Regions from separate parts of the Planococcus sp. SSTMD024 genome, predicted to be linked through region 2. Evidence: riboswitches for the same ligand, from Rfam matches in the RefSeq annotation. Region 2 holds a riboswitch; each other region holds the start of a gene.
The links. A riboswitch is a leader RNA that binds a small molecule or an ion and turns the genes downstream of it on or off. The one in region 2 is predicted to bind cobalamin.
Positions count from the first base shown of each region.

Region 1: it holds a riboswitch for cobalamin, as region 2 does, so the genes downstream of both, AB9R92_RS12375 (hypothetical protein) here and AB9R92_RS07690 (hypothetical protein) in region 2, are expected to answer to the same signal.
Region 3: it holds a riboswitch for cobalamin, as region 2 does, so the genes downstream of both, AB9R92_RS09680 (acyl-CoA thioesterase) here and AB9R92_RS07690 (hypothetical protein) in region 2, are expected to answer to the same signal.

Region 1 is NZ_JBGGNS010000022.1:714,898-721,245, reverse strand. It holds gene AB9R92_RS12390 (adenosylcobinamide amidohydrolase) at 1-867, opposite strand, end outside; gene AB9R92_RS12385 (FecCD family ABC transporter permease) at 868-1,860, opposite strand; gene AB9R92_RS12380 (ABC transporter substrate-binding protein) at 1,853-2,830, opposite strand; gene AB9R92_RS12375 (hypothetical protein) at 3,015-3,281, opposite strand; cobalamin riboswitch at 3,371-3,554, opposite strand; gene argS (arginine--tRNA ligase) at 3,599-5,260, opposite strand; gene AB9R92_RS12365 (YwiB family protein) at 5,257-5,667, opposite strand; gene speB (agmatinase) at 6,125-6,348, opposite strand, start outside.
Region 2 is NZ_JBGGNS010000021.1:119,100-125,447, forward strand. It holds gene AB9R92_RS07675 (family 20 glycosylhydrolase) at 1-365, opposite strand, end outside; gene AB9R92_RS07680 (alpha/beta family hydrolase) at 1,115-1,879, shown strand; gene AB9R92_RS07685 (ferritin) at 1,939-2,436, opposite strand; cobalamin riboswitch at 2,986-3,165, shown strand; gene AB9R92_RS07690 (hypothetical protein) at 3,333-3,875, shown strand; gene AB9R92_RS07695 (ABC transporter substrate-binding protein) at 3,872-4,831, shown strand; gene AB9R92_RS07700 (biotin/lipoyl-containing protein) at 5,001-5,450, opposite strand; gene AB9R92_RS07705 (alpha-ketoacid dehydrogenase subunit beta) at 5,465-6,348, opposite strand, start outside.
Region 3 is NZ_JBGGNS010000022.1:164,764-171,111, reverse strand. It holds gene AB9R92_RS09695 (flavodoxin domain-containing protein) at 1-410, opposite strand, end outside; gene AB9R92_RS09690 (ribonucleotide-diphosphate reductase subunit beta) at 397-1,443, opposite strand; gene AB9R92_RS09685 (ribonucleoside-diphosphate reductase subunit alpha) at 1,451-3,628, opposite strand; gene AB9R92_RS09680 (acyl-CoA thioesterase) at 3,631-4,119, opposite strand; cobalamin riboswitch at 4,257-4,435, opposite strand; gene AB9R92_RS09675 (DUF3934 domain-containing protein) at 5,532-5,720, opposite strand; gene AB9R92_RS09670 (glutathione peroxidase) at 5,792-6,268, opposite strand; gene AB9R92_RS09665 (transcriptional regulator, SarA/Rot family) at 6,297-6,348, opposite strand, start outside.

The DNA.
Region 1 (6,348 bases), on a different contig from region 2:
TTTCAGCGGAAGCTGGCTTTGGTAAGCGACAAATTCCGGCGTCACGAGAAAATCTTCGGCTCTCACTTTCAGTCCCGCCGGTTTTCTGCGCACGCCCGGCAACAGTGTGATCTGCGGCTTCGGCAGCTCCGGATGAGGATGGTTGCTGACGCGTGTCTGATAGACAGACTCGACGTCATGCGTCCGGACGACTTCGTGAGGCTCCCCTTTTCGGACGATGCTTCCTTCGTCCATCAATAACAATTCGTCGCAATACATCGATGCCAGATTGATGTCATGGAAGATGGAGATGATCGTCAATTCTTTTTCGATTGCTTGTTTTTTGATGGTATCCAGCAATTCTTTCTGATGGTTGATGTCGAGATGATTGGTCGGCTCGTCCAGAAGCAGGACTGCTGCGTTTTGTGCTAGTGCCTGCGCCACGAAGACGCGCTGCTGCTCGCCGCCTGACATTTCCTCAAGCAATGTCGATTCGTAGTGGCTGATGTCCATGAGCTGCATCGCTTCCTGGACGGCCGCTTCATCTTCCGCGGACCAAGAGGAAAACCAGCCGCTTTGATGCGGATACCTGCCGAGAGAAACCGTTTCACGGACAGTGTGCGAAAAAGCATGCGCGTGAAGCTGCGGCAAGACTGCCATCTTGCGGGCAAGTTCCTTAGCGGGGAAATCGCCGACCGGCCGGCCGTCAACCCGCACAACGCCGGATGTCGGCTCCAAGACGCCGCTGATCAATTTCATCAAGGTGGATTTGCCGCTGCCATTCGGCCCGAGTATGCCGAGCATACGGCCTTTCTCAACACCAAATGATATGCGGTCGACGATTTTCTTGTCGCCGTAGCCGCCTGACAGGTTTTCAATTTGCAACATTTAAAGCCCTCCTCTGCGTTGCCGGAAAAAGATGAATGCAAAGACCGGCGCCCCGATAAACGCGGTGATAACGCCAATCGGCAATTCGGTCGGTGAAATGATCGTCCGTGCCACCAGGTCGCAAACGATCAAAAGTGCAGCTCCGTTGATGAACGATAAGGGCAGCACATGGCGGTGGTCAGAGCCCCAGACAAGGCGCGTCATATGCGGGACGACCAAGCCGACAAAACCGATTGTCCCGGAAACGGCAACTGCCGATCCGGTCAGGACCGATCCGCCGATCAAAATCGCCAGCTTGCTCCTTTTGACGTCCACGCCCAGATGCTGTGCACGTTCTTCCCCGAACAGCATCGCATTTAATTCCCGGCGGTAAAGCCATAAGACGAAGGAACCGACAAGCACAAACGGCAGCGCCATCTGGACATAGGGCCAACCGCGCATCGACACGCTGCCAAGCAGCCAGCCGATGATCTGCCGCAGTTCTTCCCCGGTCAATGCGATCATCAAAGACATGATCGACCCCAGGAATGAACTGAAGATGATGCCGGTCAAAATAACCGTTTCCATCTTCATCGAGCGGTCGACAAGCCGTGCAAAGCCCATGACGGCGAGCATCGTGATCAAAGCGCCGATCATGCTGATGACCGGCAATGTGAACAGACCGAGAAATGGGATGGAGATGCCGAAAAAAAGCGTCATCACGGCACCGACAGCGGCACCGGACGACACTCCCAAAGTATATGGATCAGCGAGCGGGTTTTTCAGCAAGCCTTGAAAAGCTGCGCCCGCAATCGCAAGTGCCGCACCGACCAGTCCCGCAAGCACCACACGCGGCATGCGGATATTCCATAAAATATTCGCCGCCGCTTCGTCCGAAGAAGGATTCCAGATAACCGCCGGTGAAATCGGCACCGTTCCGACCGTTACGCCAAGCACTACTGCCCCGCCCAATAACACCAGGGAGACCACGTAGGCGAGTACAGATTTACTCACCGAAGGTCTCCGGATAAATCACTTCTGCCAACGTCATCAAGCCTTCCGTCAAACGCGGGCCTGGGCGAGTGACGGTATCGGGATTCAGTTCATGAATGGCATCTTCCTGAACAGCCGTCACATCGGCATAACCGCTGCGCTCTTTAATCAGTTCAGCAGCATTTTCGATATAACCGCCTTCTGTCGTGATGATGATGTCAGGGTTTGCCGCAACGACTGCTTCCGAATCCATGCTGATCCAGCCTTCCTGCCCCCCTGCGACATTTTCCGCTTGAATCATTGTCAGCATTTCGTGGATGAACGTACCCGTGCCGGCTGTATAGAGTTCCGGTTCGCTGCCGATCTCCACGAAGACCGATTTGGATTCATCGACACCAGCCGCCAGTTCTTCAACTTCCGCGACTTGCGTTTCCATTTCCTCGATTAACCCGTCTGCTGCCTCCACTGCGCCTGACACTTGGCCGATAACGGAAATCGTTTCATATACTTCGTCAAATGTTTCTGCATTTTCCACGACAAAGACATTCAATCCGGCATCACGCAGCTGCTGATATCCTTCAGTTCCCATGCCGAGCCCTGATTCATGGGCCAAAACGACATCCGGCTGCAGGCTGATGATTTTTTCTACATTGAATTCCTGGCCGCCGATCTTTTCAAGATCCGCTGCTTCTTCCGGGTAATTGTCGAAATCCGAAACGCCAACCATTTTTTCGCCCAGCCCAAGTTCATAAGCGATTTCCGTATTGGAAGGAATCATCGAAACGAAAGATTCCGGTTCTTCTTCAATGACCACTTCATCGCCCATGGCGTCGACTAAGGTGACCGGAAATTCCGCTTCCGCTACTTCCGAAGGCGGTTCAGCCGGTGTTTCTACATCTTGATCTTCGACAGGCGCCGCACCGTCGCCGCATCCAGCCAGTACAATGGCGGCCATTCCTGCAGCTGTCCCAAATTTCCATCTATTTTTCATGTTTATTCCTCCTGATGTTTTGTATTTTCCCTACCAAGCGCTCGCTCGGGTCATAAGCAACACTCAGGCTGGGCGGCAAAGAGCGCCACTTCGCCGGATCGTCTTATGCCTGTCGGGGGCTCATAGGATGTGAGTCAGCTAAGCGTTGCGACAGGACGTCGCGCACTTAGCTTAGCTTCCGCTCTTAGATGCTTTCGCTTTTCTTATTGTCTAGCTCCAGCGGCCTGCCTCTCGGGTCGTAAGCCGACTGCCCTGTGCGGCTGAAAAACGCCACTTCGGGTATCCGTCTTACGCCTGTCGAGGCATAACGGCCGCTTCCACATTTCTTCTTGTCTAGTTCCAGTGCCCAACTCCTCGGGGTCATAAGCCATTCCGGCTGTGCGGCAAAGAGCGCCGCTTCGCCGGATCGTCTTATGCCTGTCGAATCTACACGGGCGCTTGCACATTTCATTAAAAAAATCCCCTGCAGTGAAACTGCGGGGGATTTACAGGACGGTTCGCAAAAAAGCTTGCGCGTCCGGCCTGTCCTCGCAAGCTTTCGGTTCGGTGTTCATGAAGGCAGGTCTCCTGGCTTGTGATCATCGCTCGCTGCGCCTTCCCGGAATTTCCAGTGGCTTTGTTGCAGTTCGCTCTCACATACAGTGGCGGGACCGCGCCGGAATCGCACCGGCTTCCCTTTTAACTCATGTTCTTAGACATAAGCACCTTCATGATTGCTATTCAGTTTATTTGATGACTCCATTATACACCGAAAGTTCTAATTGTCTTCTACATTTTTTCAGGTGCTTGGACGCCGACTGTCTTCAAGGCGTTTGCGAGTGTCGTCTTAACCCCTTCGATCAGGGCAAGGCGTGCACGCGTCAATTCTTCATTGCTGGCATCGAGTACTTTGTTGGCGTTATAGAAACTGTGGAAGTTCGAGGCCAATTCATGGATATACGTCGTGACGCGGTGAGGCGCACGGAGTTTTGCAGCGTCAGCAATCACTTGCGGGAAATCGCCGATTTTCTTCAGTACTTCGATTTCCTTTTCGTCCGTCAACAGCTCCAGATGGTCAATTGAAGCGGTGAAGTTTTGCTCCGCTGCCTGGCGCAAGATCGAGCAGATGCGCGCATGTGCGTACTGGGAATAATAAACAGGGTTTTCGTTGGACTGGGAAACGGCCAAGTCCAGGTCGAAATCCATATGCGAATCACCCGAGCGCATCGCAAAGAAATAACGGACAGCGTCAAGCCCTACCAATTCAACCAATTCGCGCATCGTGACGGCTTTGCCGGTACGTTTGCTCATTTTCATCTTTTCGCCGTCTTTATACAATTGCACCATTTGAATAATGCTCACTTCAAGCGTATCGCGGTCATAACCGAGCGCTTCGATCGCCGCTTTCATGCGCGGGATGTAGCCGTGATGGTCAGCTCCCCAAATATTGATGAGTTTGTCGAAGCCGCGCTGGATTTTATCTTCATGGTAAGCGATATCCGGCGTCAAATATGTGTACGTGCCGTCGTTTTTAATGAGCACGCGGTCTTTATCGTCGCCGAATGTCGTCGAGCGGAACCAAGTCGCGCCGTCTTCTTCGTAAATATGGCCGTTGTCCCGCAGTTTTTTCAAGGCTGCGTCGATCTTGCCGTTTTCGTAAAGGGAGGTTTCCGAATACCACACATCGAAATGGACACGGAAATCGGCCAAGTCTTTCTGCAGTTTCGCCAGCTCCACTTTCAAGCCGTGCTCACGGAATGCTTTATAACGCTCTTCTTTCGTCATGTGAAGGAATTTATCGCCGTGTTCTTTAACAAGATCAGCCGCGATATCGATAATATCTTGGCCGCGGTAGCCGTCTTCCGGCATGCTTTCGCCTTTGCCTAAAGCTTCAAAATAGCGCCCTTCAATCGACAAGGCCAAATTATTGATCTGGTTGCCGGCGTCATTGATGTAATATTCACGGGATACGTCATAGCCGGCCAGATCCAAAATATTGCACATGGAATCGCCGACAGAAGACCCGCGGGCATGCCCTAAGTGAAGATCACCAGTCGGGTTCGCGGAAACGAACTCAACTTGGATGCGCTGGCTGTTGCCCGAATTCGAGCGGCCATATTCCGCGCCTTGCTCAAGTACCGTCTTGATGACATCGTTCAAATAATCTTTTTTGATGATGATATTAATGAAGCCAGGGCCCGCGATATCGACTTTTTCGATATTCGCTGACTGTGTGTCCAAGTTTTCAACGATGGCTTCTGCGATTGCGCGCGGCGGCTTTTTCGCGAGGCGCGTCAGTTGCATCGCCACGTTTGTCGCATAGTCGCCGTTCGCTTTATCTCTCGGCGATTCCAATTGGACCTGGACCGTTTCTTCTGTGAGTCCCGCTTTTTGAACCGCTTCGGCAATCGCCTGTTTAATATTTTGCTGTACTTGTTCTACTGCGTTCATTTGGTTCCCTCCGTAAACTGTATTTCCATTTCGTATTCGCCGGCAAAATCGTTTCCGAGCGCTAAGTCATAGCGCACTTTGAAACGGCTTTCCGTCATGATCAGTTCATGCGCTTTGGTCGTCAGCATGAACGATTCTTCCCCATGGCGCAAATTGCCGGTCTGTTCCTTATCCAACAGGAACGGCAGGCGCATCTGCAAGCCTCCGCTGCGCATCACGACGGCATCTATTTCACCGAGTTTGACCGTTGTCCGGATATCGAGCTCGTCCTGCCGCTCCTCGTATTGCAGATAGCGGCGTCCGTTTTTCTCGGTCAAAACGCCTTCTGAACGCAGTTCCATCACTTGATCTTCGGCACCCGGCTGGCGGATGATCGTCGTCAATTTGATTTTCACCGATTTTTTCATATGCATCCGCCTTTCCGATTAATAATAACCTTTTCATTATAGCCCGACTGATGCCGTTTTTTCAATCTAATCCGAGCCGGCTCCTTCGATGCCCCTGCAAATAAAAAAAGGCTCTCTGTTGCCGCAATTTAGTTTTAGGCAAAAACAAAGCCGGCCTGTTAAATTCAGGCCGGCCTTGTTTTCGTTTATGGAACTGCCCTGTGCGGCAAAGGGCGCCGCTTCGGCCATCCGTCTTACGCCTGTCGAGGGCTCACAGGATGTGAGTCAGCTAAGCGTTGCGACAGGACGTCGCGCATTTAGCTTAGCTTCCGCTCTTAGACGCTTTCGCTTTTCTTATTGTCTAGCTGCAGCGCCCAGATTCTCGGGGTCATAAGCCATTCTGGCTGTGCGGCTGAAAAGCGCCGCTTCGCCAGACCGTCTTATGCCCGTCGAATCTACATGGGCGCTTGCGCTTTTCTTATTTAACCCACCCGAGGATCATTTCGCGGATGAGTTTGCTTGCTGTGTTGGCAGTTTGATCGGAATGATCGTACACCGGCGCGAGTTCGACGAGATCGAAGCCGACGACGTTGACGCCCGATGCGGCGATGGCATGGATCGATGCGAGCAGTTCACGCGATGTGATGCCGCCTGCGTCGACCGTTCCCGTACCCGGTGCATGTGCCGGGTCGAGTACGTCCA
Region 2 (6,348 bases):
AGGCTCAACCATCCCTTTGAGTGGCTTGGAACATCAAAATCTGGAATGATCATCACATCTCTATCATTTGCATAAGTGATGAGTTCTAAGATTTCACTTTTAATGAGGTATTGGTCATTCGTTTCCATCAAAGTCTGACCTAAGATTTCAGAGTATAGCCGGTATCCCTCTGCATCCGAAAAATGCAATTGAAGATAATTACCGCCACCTGCTTGAATCTCATCGATAATGCGCATTAAGAACGGCACTGATACATGACGCCTGGAAGTATCTAATATAATACCGCTGATCAATCGGGACTGAGCAGCTTCTCCATGCAAGTGTTTTGATAAATTGAAGAGTTTTTTTATAATCCGATTCTGCAATATAAAAACCTCCTGATTTTAAGCATAAATGAAGAGTGACAAAGTGCATGGCTAATGTCGTTTTGTTGGAATCGAAACAGATGGACCTTTTTGAAAAGCTATTCTTATCCTTCTCAATTCCTATTCTTTGCTCCCAAGTTCTTTAAGGCCTTAATAAGATTGTTTTCATATGTTAACTGACGCTCTAATTAAATTCGGTATTCCTCTCTGATTATAACAACCGGTTATTCTGGTATCCTTAAGTAGATATAATGCCTAACAAACAGACCTTAATAAGCAGCTTATATATGAATAATAGGTGGCACGGGGTGTAGCCGTGTTACTAGGGATTGTATCCTTTTTCACAGGTGAAATCGTAACTTTCATAATGCTTGGTTTTATATTAATGGCTTTAATTAATATTAATTCAACCTTAAAAGCTAACTTTAAAAAAGAGTGGGAACAAAAAGAGAAATAAATTACCCTTAGAATGCCTCTCAAGACGTCCCCGAATTAAGGGGAAATTGCTTAACAAACATTCTAGATAGGAAGCGCACAGACAAATTCTTTACCTTTGTGGCTTGTTGCGGGATTTTACTAAGTCCCGGTTAACTTTTTCCGGTAATATTTACACTTAAGTTGGATGAAGCTTTAATTTAATGCGAATTAAGTGAATACTTTCAAAAAATCCAGAAAGGAAAATTATTTATAATTTTAACCGGTGGATTAGCTATATTTTTCTGCTTGGTTAAATTAGGAATAATTCGGTAATGATCATGAAAAAAATTCTAAACAAAAAAACCCTTTTCATCTCGCTTTTCATACTAGCTTTAGTCGTAATTCTGAGCTTCTCTATCTTTTTTATATGGTCTCAAAATACATTTGAAGCGGTAGATGCTGAACAAATCGAAATGGAGGAAGTTGTAGAACCCGAGGATGGGTGGTATATCTTTAGGGCAGAAAATGCAGAAAAAGGGTTGATCCTTTATCCTGGCGCAAAAGTCGAACCTGAAGCATATGCTTATTTAGCACAAGAATTATCAAAGCAAAATATCACAGTCGCTATTCCTTCAGTCAGATTAAATTTGTCTATTCTAGATGTTTCAAAAGCGGATGAAATCATAGAAAGTGACGACAGCATCGAGTGGTATGTTTCGGGCCATTCAATGGGAGGCGCAGCAGCCGCTATGTATGCCGATCAGCAGTTAGATCGCGTAAGCGGGCTCATATTGCTTGGGGCATACGCAGCAAGCAATGACTATTTGAGTGAATCCAACTTACCCGTTCTATCCATCAGCGGTTCACAAGACGGCTTAAGTACACCTGAAAAGATTAAGGAAAACAGCCCGAACTTGCCGGAAACAACAGATTTCATTGAAATCCCAGGCGGAAACCACGCGTATTTCGGCGTATATGGCAGTCAGTCCGGCGACAATGAGGCCCAGATTACCGTTAGTGAACAACAAGAAATCATCATCGATTTAATTGTTGAGTGGTTCGAAAATGATCATTCCTTAAGTCAAAGTGAATCATGATAAATTAAAAATTATAAAAAAAGCACACAATAAGCTGTGTGCTTTTTTTTACGATCATATTAATCTTCTAGTTTTCTTGAAGCGAACTCGTCGTCCATTTTCAGGAAATACTCGCCGCCTTCTTCGATGCCTCTTATGCGAATGATCATGTCCCGGAACATTTTTTCTTCTTCCATTTGTTCTTCGATGAACCAATCCAAAAATGAAAGCGTAGCATGTTCCTGCAGTTCATCCGCCATGCTTACCAGTTTATATATGTTTGCCGTGACTGACTTTTCCTGCGCCAGTGAAGCTTCTACAACATCCAGAGCACTGGTATATTCGTTTCTCGGTTCCGTTAACGCCTGGAGTACGGGTTGTTCATCCATCGTCACCAAGTAATGATAGAATTTCATCGCGTGAACATGTTCTTCTCGTGATTGGACTAAATAGAAATTGGCAAATCCATGATACCCTTTTTCCGAAAAATATGACGCCATCGCTGTGTACGCATGTGCAGCTTGAAGTTCGTTATTGAATTGATCGTTCAAGGCTTCCGTCAAATTTGTTGGTAGCATGTTGAATTCCTCCTCTACTCTATTTAGCGGTATTATAACACGTTCATTGATTAAGCAATTCAATAGGAGTTTGATAGGAAATAAAATTGTCAATACACTTCACAATGAACTATCAAGCGACGCCGCGTCCAAGGGCTAGGCGAAGCGATGAGACGGGCGCCCTCCCCGGCTCAGTGCAGGAGCCATGCCCAAAGCGGCCGGCGCGATGATTTCATACAATATCTTCATTCCAACAAGATCAATTTTATATCCTATAATAAACCAGACACTGCGACTCAGTGCGCAGCGCTGGGAGCATTCCACTCGCCTATATCTTTCAAACAGTGGAGTTTAAATAAATCATCCTCTTTTCACAATGAACAACCCCAGCGACGCCGCGTCCAAGGGCTAGGCGAAGCGATGAGACGGGCGCCCTCCCCGGCTCAGTGCGGGAGCCATGCCCAAAGCGGCCGGCGCGGCGAATCAAATACATGCCTTCATTCAAGCAAATAACATTTCTACAATGCTCTCCTAAATTCACCTCAAAAATGCTACACTGAAACTAAGTAAATAATCATGCAGGGAAAAGGTGCTGATTCGTCAGCGTAACAGGGAATCCGGTGGAAATCCGGAGCTGTTTCCGCAACTGTAAGTGCGTATGAAATAAGAGATGCCACTGGGGAGACCCGGGAAGGCCTTAGAGTAAAGCGATGCACAAGCCAGGAGACCTACCTTTTTCTGAACGTATTTTTGCTCTTCGGAAGATAAGAGGATCTACGGCAACTTTTTCCTATGGACAGCTTTGTGCTGGATATTCGCAATCGTGCCACTCTCTTCGTTGAGAGTGGCTTTTTTTGTCTCTTTTAGAAAGCGATACGTCTGCTGATATTTACGGATTCTATCCAGGAGGTGAACAAATGAAAAAAGACATGCGCTATTTGTGCTATCCGTTTATGAGGGAAAGCGCTTCGACGGTCGATTTCGAGATCCGCACCGATTCCTTGACGACGCGGATCGGCGAAGCCATCGCGGTCAACGATGTCCCTCAAATCATCGATGATTTGCGCTACCTGCAGCCGATGGTCTATCACTTGAACGGCTCGGTACGCGGGAAACTCGCCATTACCGAACAAGACCTCGCCGATCTCAGTAACTTGTACGACCGCTACGTCGCAGAAGTGAAAGAAGAAATTGACCAGTTCGTCCTGCCGCAAGGAACGCACGGTGCGTGCATTCTCCACGTCTGCCGCAGCGAAGCGAAAAAATCCGTCCGCGCCCTGCACCATGTGACGCTTGAGCGCGAAGTGCCGGAGCATTTGATGGACTATGCCAACCTGCTCGCCAATGTCTTTTTTGTCATGGCCGTCTATGCCAATAAGCAGCACGGCGTCAATGAAATCCCGTTCGTCAGCAAATCCTATCCAACAAAACGCATGAAGAAAAAGGAGACTCACTCGTGAAAATCAAATCATTTCTCTTACTCAGCATTCCACTCGCTTTAACACTCGGTGCTTGCCAGGATGAGGCTGCCGAAGCACCCGCAACGGAAGAAACAACCGAAGAAACGTCCACTGAAACGTCAAGTGACGCTCCGTACACCGTCACCGATGACCGCGGCGAAGAAATCGAATTCGAACAAGCGCCTGAAACGATCGTCTCGCTTATCCCGAGCAATACCGAAATCGTCTTCGCACTCGATGCCGGCGATCAATTGGTCGGCGTCACGGACTTTGACAACTACCCGGAAGCCGCACAAGACATCGAACGTGTCAGTGATTCAGTCGAATTCAATGCCGAGAAAATCATCCAGCTCGACCCGGATGTCGTTTTGGCTTATTCAACCGGCGAAGCACCGCCTGCGCTAGCGCAACTTGAAGACGCCGATATTCCGGTATTCGTCATCGAATCGGCCACTTCATTCGACGAAGTCTACGGTGATATCGAACAAATCGCCTCTGTTCTTGCGAAAGAAGAAAAAGGCGCTGAAGTGATCGAAGGCATCCAAACGCAAATCGAAGATGTCCAGGAACGCCTTGCCGCGGTTGACGAGCAAAAAGAAGTGTACGTGGAAATCAGCCCGTCTCCTGAAATCTACACGACCGGCAAGTCGACATTCATGCAGGAAATCCTTGACCACGCCCAAGTAACCAATGCCTTTGAAGATCTTGAAGGATGGCCGAGTATCTCCGAAGAAGAAGTCATCACCCGCGATCCAGAAGTCATCTTGACGACCGTTTCTTATGTCGAAGATGCCGTCGGTGATATCGAAGCGCGCGACAGCTGGTCGGATGTGGACGCCATCGAGAACGACGAAGTGCATTTCATCGATTCCGACATCACTTCCCGCCCTGGGCCGCGCATCGGCGAAGCCGTACAGTTAGTTGCGGAAACCGTTTATCCTGAATTGATGGAATAAGTCTATTCATTCAATAAGAGCAGGCACTTTTCAAGCTGCACCCGTATTTATCAAGTGCCGAGTAATGGGGGTGCAAGTGCTGTCATTCTTGCGTACCAATAAAAATGAATAATCAATTCATCAACAAAAAAAGGCGCAACCGATCAAACCGGTTGCGCCTTTTCTTTATTCATAACCCCGCTTCATCGCGGATGTCCTGTTCGGTGATCGCCCCGCCTTTCCCACTGCCTTTGACGCCTTCAAGTTTGACGCCCAGTTCTTTTGCGAGATGGCGCAGCCTCGGCGACACGCGGGTGAAGCCCGCCGTTTCCTGCGGCGCTTCGTTTTCTTCCGCCTGTTCGAGGTGGACTTTTTCGGAAGCTGCTGTGTTTCCGGCAGCTTGTCCTTTCGGGTCGATGACCGCAAGTAATGTGCCGGCTTTGGCGGAATCGCCGCGCTTCACGTGGATTTTCTTCACCGTCCCGCTCGTTTCGGCACGGATTTCCGATACCGCTTTTTCCGTCTGCACTTCACACAGCGCAGCGCCTTCTTCGACATAATCGCCTTCATCCACGAACCACAGGACAATCAAGCTCTCATCGGTATCTTCCGAAAGCTTCGGTAACGTCACATCATGCATTCCATCGCCTCCTCTTACGCTTCATCCATCATCTGTTTGACCGTTTCGACGATTTTGTCCGGCCCCGGCAAGACGAAATCTTCGAGCACATGGCTATACGGAATCGGCACATCCGGAATCGCGAGTCGCTTGATCGGCGATTCGAGTTCATAGAGCGCTTCCTCCGAGACGATGGCCGCAATTTCCGCGGTCATGCCATACGAGCGGTAGTCTTCGTCGACGACGACCAGCCGATGTGTTTTCTTCACCGACTTGATGATCGTATCTTTATCAATCGGCGCCAAAGAACGCAAATCGATGACTTCCGCTTCGATGCCGTCTTTTGCGAGACGTTCCGCCGCTTCCATCGCGAAATGCGTCATCATCTGGATGCCGACAATGGTCACGTCTTTGCCTTCCCGCATGACCTTCGCTTTGTCGAGCGGCACAGTATACGATTCTTCCGGCACATGGCCGACCGCATAATCAAGCTGATCCATCCAGCCGAGCCCTTGAAGCGATTTGTGGAACATGAAAACAACCGGATTGTCGTCGCGGATTGCGGAGGTCATCATGCCTTTCAAGTCATACGGCGTGCTCGGCGCGACCACTTTCATGCCCGGCATATGGGCGAACGTCGCATACAAAGTCTGGGAATGCTGCGCAGCGTCGCTATAGCCGCCGCCGACTGCTGTCATAAGCACCATCGGCAAGCGGACATTGCCGCCAGACATATAGGGGATCTTCGCCATATGGTTGTAGATCTGGTCCATGCAGACGCCGAAGAAATCGACGAACATCAATTCCGCAATCGGCCGCATGCCTTCTGCCGCCGCCCCGATGGCCGCACCGATAAACGCGGTCTCGGAAATCGGCGTATCGAGCACGCGCTCCGGCCCGAATTTTTCCATTAAGCCTT
Region 3 (6,348 bases), on a different contig from region 2:
CTGCAGCGCATGCTGTCATCCGCAGACGGCATCTGTTCAACTTTGAGCGTCGCGGCTAAGGAGGTTTTCGCATGAAGCATGTCCCGGAACAAATCCACCGCGCCGCAATACGCCGCAAAGCAACGGTCGCCTGTGCCGAATACGCCCGTAATGATGTTTTTCTCTTGCTGTTCCATCACTTCAAATAGGCCATGAAGCTGTTTTGGAATGTCGCCGTTCATCCAGGTATAAGTACCGACCAAAACTATATCGTAACGGCATAGTTCGGCAGGATCGAATTCCTTCGCACGAAAAACAGCCGGATGAACCCCTTGCCGCATGAAGGCATCCTCTATCATACAGGCGAGGTTTTCCGTGTGCCCCGTCGCAGAAGCATAAACAATTGCGATGTTCGGTTTATAATTCGTCAAAGCCGTTTGACTCCGATACTTTCGTATAAGCGCGTGATTTCTGTTCGAAGAAATCCGATTTCGTGCTGTTCATCATATCATCGCCGAAGACGCGGATCCACGGCATCGGGTTGTCGCGCGTTTCGTAAAGGTTGCCGAGGCCGATTTGGCGCAGCCGCTTGTTTGCCAAATACTCGACGTATTCATTGAACTCATCAAGATCAAGCCCGTCAATCTCTCCAAGAATATGCTGTGCCCATTCTTTTTCGAGTTCGACGGCGTGCGCCACTTCCTCGCGGATCCAGTTGTTCATGTCATCAGTCGCGAGTTCCGGGTTTTCCGCGATCAGGATGCGGATAAACTGCGAAACGAAATAGGCGTGCTGCATTTCGTCGCGCTGGATGTAGCTGATCATCGTGCTGGTCTTGAGCATTTTCTGCTGGCGCGCCAGGTGGTAGAAAAACGCAAAGCCGGCGTAGAAATAAATGCCCTCCAAATTGATTGAGTTGACCGCAAGCTTCAGCAGGTTTTCCAAATTCGGTTCGGTACGGAACGCTTCGTACGCTTGTAAAATGCGTGCATTGCGTTTTCTGACGAGCGGGTCGTTCTTCGCTTCGTCAAAGCGCCGGTTTTGTTCATCGAGCGGCACAAGCGAGCTGAGGACGTAGGAATACGACTCGGTGTGGACCGCTTCTTGCTGGGCAATGACAGCGAAAATCGACTTGAAGCTCGAATCGCTGACATAATCCATCACTTGGGTCATCGTCGGCGTCTGCAGGCTATCAAGTGACGCGAGCTGCGTGTTGATGCGCAAAAAGACATCCTTCTCGGTTTCTGATAACGAGTCCCAATTTTTGATATCATCCTGCATATTGATTTCCTGAGCTTTCCAGAAGTTCGCCAACAGTGCTTGGTACAGTTCATACATATGCGGGTGGGCGATATCGTTCCAATTGAGCAAACCGGAGCTTGCCCCGCCGACAATGGCAGTCGAGCGGTTCGGTGCATCCGGGTCCATCAATGCTTGTTTCGTTAAAGTTTGCATGTTCCCCATCCTCTCTTTAGCTTTCACATGCCTCGCATGCTTCGATTTCTTCCTGCGACGTGCTGCGCACATAATAGCTCGTCTTCAATCCGCATTTCCACGCTTCGAGGTGCAATTCCAGCAATTCTTTGGCGCGAATCGTGTGCGGCACGTATAAATTAAAGCTGATCGACTGGTCGATATGGCGCTGTCTCGCCGCGTTTTGGCGGATGCTCCATTTTTGGTCCAGCACATGGCGCGCGCGGCGGTAATAATCATATGTCCGGTGGTTAAGGTCCGGTGCCGTCACGTTAAAGCGGAAATTCTTTTTCTCTTCTGCGTATTCGACAGCATACAAAGGGTCGATGCCGTCTGTCGAGCCGCCGATTTTCGCGGTCGATGAGTTCGGCGCGACCGCCATCATCCAGCCGTTGCGCACGCCGGATGCCGATACTTTCCGGCGCAATGCGTCCCAGCGCTCGCCCGTGTAGCTACGGCGCTCGAAATACTCGCCCGTATGCCATTCAGAACCTGTGAATTCACTGAATGCGCCTTTTTCTTCCGCCAGTCCCGCTGACGCGCGGATGGCATGCCAGGCAATTTCTTCATACAATGTATCGGCATACTCGACCGCTTCTTGCGTTTCCCAATGGATGCCGCGGAGCGCGAGCAGATGGTGCCAACCGAATGTCCCTAATCCAACGGCACGATATTTTTGATTGGTCACTTCCGCCTGGCCGACAGAAATCGTGTTCAAATCGATGACATTATCCAGCATGCGCAATTGAATCGGAACCAAGCGCGACAAGACGTCCGCTTGGACCGCTCTCGGCAAATTGATTGACGATAGGTTGCAGACGACAAAATCACCGGGTTTTTTCACGGTGACGAGATTGCCTTCCTCGTCTTTGTATTCTTTGATGATTTCAGTCGGCGACATGTTCTGTGCAATTTCACTGCATAGATTGCTGCAATAGATGGATGTTTTGCCGATGCCGCGCAAGTGCTTGTTCGGGTTCCCGCGGTTCACTTCGTCGCGGTAGAACATATACGGCGTGCCGGTCTCGAGCTGTGATACCATGATGCGCGCCATAACGTCCATCGCACGGAATGACTTTCTTGCCAATAAGGGATGATTGACCGCTTCTTCGTATTTTTCAGTGAAGTATTTATGATCGGTTTCGTCGTAGAAGTCTTCGAGGCCGAGCAAATTGCCCTGCTCGTCTTTCCAGGCCATCACTTGCTTGACTTCGTGCGGGCAGAACGTGTGCCATTCGCCGATGCTGCGCCCGTTTTCGTCTGTTTCCTGCAGCTTTTTCATGAACAAATCAGGAATCGACACGCCGGTGAAAATATCGTGCGCTTTTCGACGCTCATCGCCATTGTTCGTTTTCAAATCCAGGAAGCCGTTCATAATGTCTTTATGGAAGACATCCAAATAAACCGCCACTGCGCCTTGGCGCTGGCCGAGCTGGTCGACACTGACGGCTGTGTCATTAAGCAGCCGGATCCACGGGATGACGCCGGATGAATTGCCTTTGAATTTGCGGATGTCCGAACCGAGTGCGCGCACTTTTCCGTAATAAACGCCGAGGCCGCCGCCGTCTTTGCTGAGGCGCGCGACATCCCAGTTGTTTTGGTAGATGCCGTCAAGCGAATCTGCCACCGTGTCGATAAAACACGAAGACATTTGACCGAAGCTTTTCCCGGCATTCGACAAAGTGGGTGTCGCCACTGTCATATACAAGTTGCTCATCGCCCAATAGGCTTCTTTGACGAGTTCCAGGCGCCTCACTTTCGGTTCTTTTTGCATCAAAGTCATGGCGATAATGAGAAAGCGCTCTTGCGGCAATTCCCACACACGCCCATCATAGTCTTTTGCCAAATAACGGTCCGCCAGCAAAAACAAGCCGATGTAATTGAACAATTCGTCGCGTTCGGGTGCAATTTCGCGGCCCAACAGGCGAATTTCGCCCTCGGAATAAGCTTCGAGCAAGTCTTTCGAATAAATGCCAAGGCGGCTCAGCCCGTGAATCAATCCGTAGAAGTCATCGTATTTATTCGCCGCGCTGTAGCCGCGCGTTTGTGCCGCTTGCTCGTATAATTTCTCCAAATACAACCCTGCCGCCTCAAACGTCCAATGCGGTTCGTCCATCGACACCCGGTCAAGTGCATCCTGTATTTTTCTATCGCGTTCTACTGCTCCTAAAGTCATTGTTAACACAGCTCCTTTGCGTATTCGTTTGCGATCATTCGGCGTTCTTTCCGTTCTTGTGCATTCTCAAACAGTCGTTTCTCATTTTCCGTTTCCGGCACTACGCTCGCGACCGGTGTCGGACGGCCTTCTGCATCCACAGCGACCATCGTTAAGATTGAGGTAGTCGTCAAGCTGCACGTACCGCTTTCGATGTGCTGGCATTCCGCTTTGACGTATACTTCCATCGAGGTCCGGCCGGTCGAGATGACGACGCCTTCTAATGTCAGGATGTCGCCGACTTTCGCCGAGGACAGGAAATTGACGTTGTCGATCGACGCGGTCACGACCGCACGCCGGCTATGCTTCATCGCCGCAATGGCTGCGATTTCGTCGATATACGCAAGCACCGTGCCCCCAAAAATTGTGCCCATATGGTTGGTATCCGGCGGCAAGACGAGCCGGGACTGGATGGTCCTGGATACGCCGGCCGGAAGTTGTTCTCTATGCATGCTGACTTCCTCCTTTTTAAAAACACAAAAGCCCCCACTCTCCGGAGAGAATGGGGGCATAAACGCAAGTTAATGAAGTGGGCATACTTGGGCCGCACAAACCAAACCTTTGTCATCCTTCCCAATTCCCGGAGAAGTGCAAAACGACAACAAAGGCAGGTCTCCTGGCTCGCGCGTCACTCTCCCCATGCCCTTCCCGTCCATTGGACAGTGGGATTTCATGGTTCGTCTGCGCTTACAGTTGCGGGAACAGCTCCGGGATTTCACCGGATTCCCTATTCAGCCCATATTGGGCACCTTTGTTGCGGTATCACTATATATGGTGTTGAATTTTTACATCATCACCAAATCTTGTAGTTTCACTATAGACCAGTTCGAATTTCGCCGCAAGGATTTTCTCGAACTTCGTGAAGAAAGTGATAAAGGGTCTAGTGGCGGGCAGGTTTTTCGTACAAACCTTTCAATTGGTAGTTATTTTTTGATACGCGGTTCTGCGATTTTCCTTGTTTGCGTAAAAATAGTGAGAGCTTTCTTGTGGAACAGTTTTGGCAGTTGGTTTGTGCTTCAGCTTGGCAGTCGCCGCCGGGCTTTGGGTTAGCCTTTCGCAATAAGCCAGGAAGAGCACCTGTCTTATCGCTTCGGCTCACCCCTTTGCGCTCGGCGGCTTAGAGACCTTATTGATCTTTGTGTGTTTAATCGGATCTACTTCTTTAGTTAGTTACCGGCTAGCGGGGGAATCGCTTCCCGAGGACAGGCTTCGGTGAAGATGGTGAGAGCTTTCTTGTGGAACAGTTTTGGCAGTTGGTTTGTGCTTCAGCTTGGCAGTCGCCGCCGGGCTTTGGGTTAGCCTTTCGCAATAAGCCAGGAAGAGCACCTGTCTTATCGCTTTGGCTCACCCCTTTGCGCTCGGCGGCTTAGAGACTCCATTGGTCTTTATGTGTTTAATTAGATCTACTTCTTTAGTTAGTTACCGGCTAGTGGGGGAATCGCTTCCCGGGGACAGGCTTCGGTGAAGATGGCGAGAGCTTTCTTGTGGAACAGTTTTGGCGGTTGGTTTGTGCTTCAGCTTGGTAGTCGCCGACCTGCTTTGGGTTGGCCTTTCGCAATAAGCCAGGGAGAGCGCCTGTCTTGTTGCGTCGGCTCACCCTTGTCGCTGGCCGGCTGAGAGATTTCGTTGATCAGTGCGTATTTAATTAGATCTGCTTTTTTAGTTAGTTGCCGGCTAATGGAGGAATCGCTTCCTGAGGCACGCATCGGCAAGATAGATAGAGTTGATCCTGAAGCTTGGTGTGTGCTTCAAATTAGTTTTCAGCGCTTTGATTAGCGTAGCTCGCAACAAAATCCCCACCATTATCCGCCCTTTCTATTTCCCGGGAAATAAAAAGGCCGCGCAATTACCTGCGCGGCTTTTGTTATCCATCGACCCATTCAGATTCAGCTTCTGGCTGTTTTCCTTTTTGGTTCGTGGCTTCTTTATTGTCTTTGCTTGTATACGGCTTGAAACTTTTGGCTTTGTTTTTGCCTTTTTCCCAACGGTTCCAGCCTTTCTTGCCGGTTCCTTGGCCTACGCCGCTTTTCGATTTAGCTTTCGCTTTGCCCATTTCTTTCACTCCCGTTCACTCATCGTGACGTTCAGCTTACCACATCCCGCCGCTTTCGTGAACAAAGGTGTTTAGGCGCTGAGCACTTTCTGGATGTCTTTGTGCATCGAATCAGGTGTATCTTTCGGCGCGAACCTCGCCACGACTTTGCCGTTCGGGTCGACCAGGAATTTTGTGAAATTCCATTTGATGCCGCTCGACAGGAAGCCTTTCGTATTCGACGTCAAAAAATCGAACAAGGGATGCGCATCTTTACCGTTCACTTTGATGATGTCATGCATAGGGAACGTAACGCCGTAAGTCATGCGGCACGACGATTCGGCATCCGCCGCTTCGCCGAGTTCCTGGCCGAATTGATCGGACGGAAAGCCGAGCACAACGAGGCCTTCATCTTTGTAGCGCTGGTAAATCTTTTCGAGGCCGTCAAATTGGCCGCGCAAACCGCATTTAGTCGCCGTGTTGACGATGACCATTGGCTGGCCTTTGTAGCGTTCGAGTTTGTACTCTTCCCCGCTGGCATCGGTGACCTTAATATCATAGATTCCCATCATTCATCACTCCTGTTTCCATGAATTTTCATAGATCCATCTCGCCGAAAAATGCATTCAAGGCTTTCAAGTTGTTCATC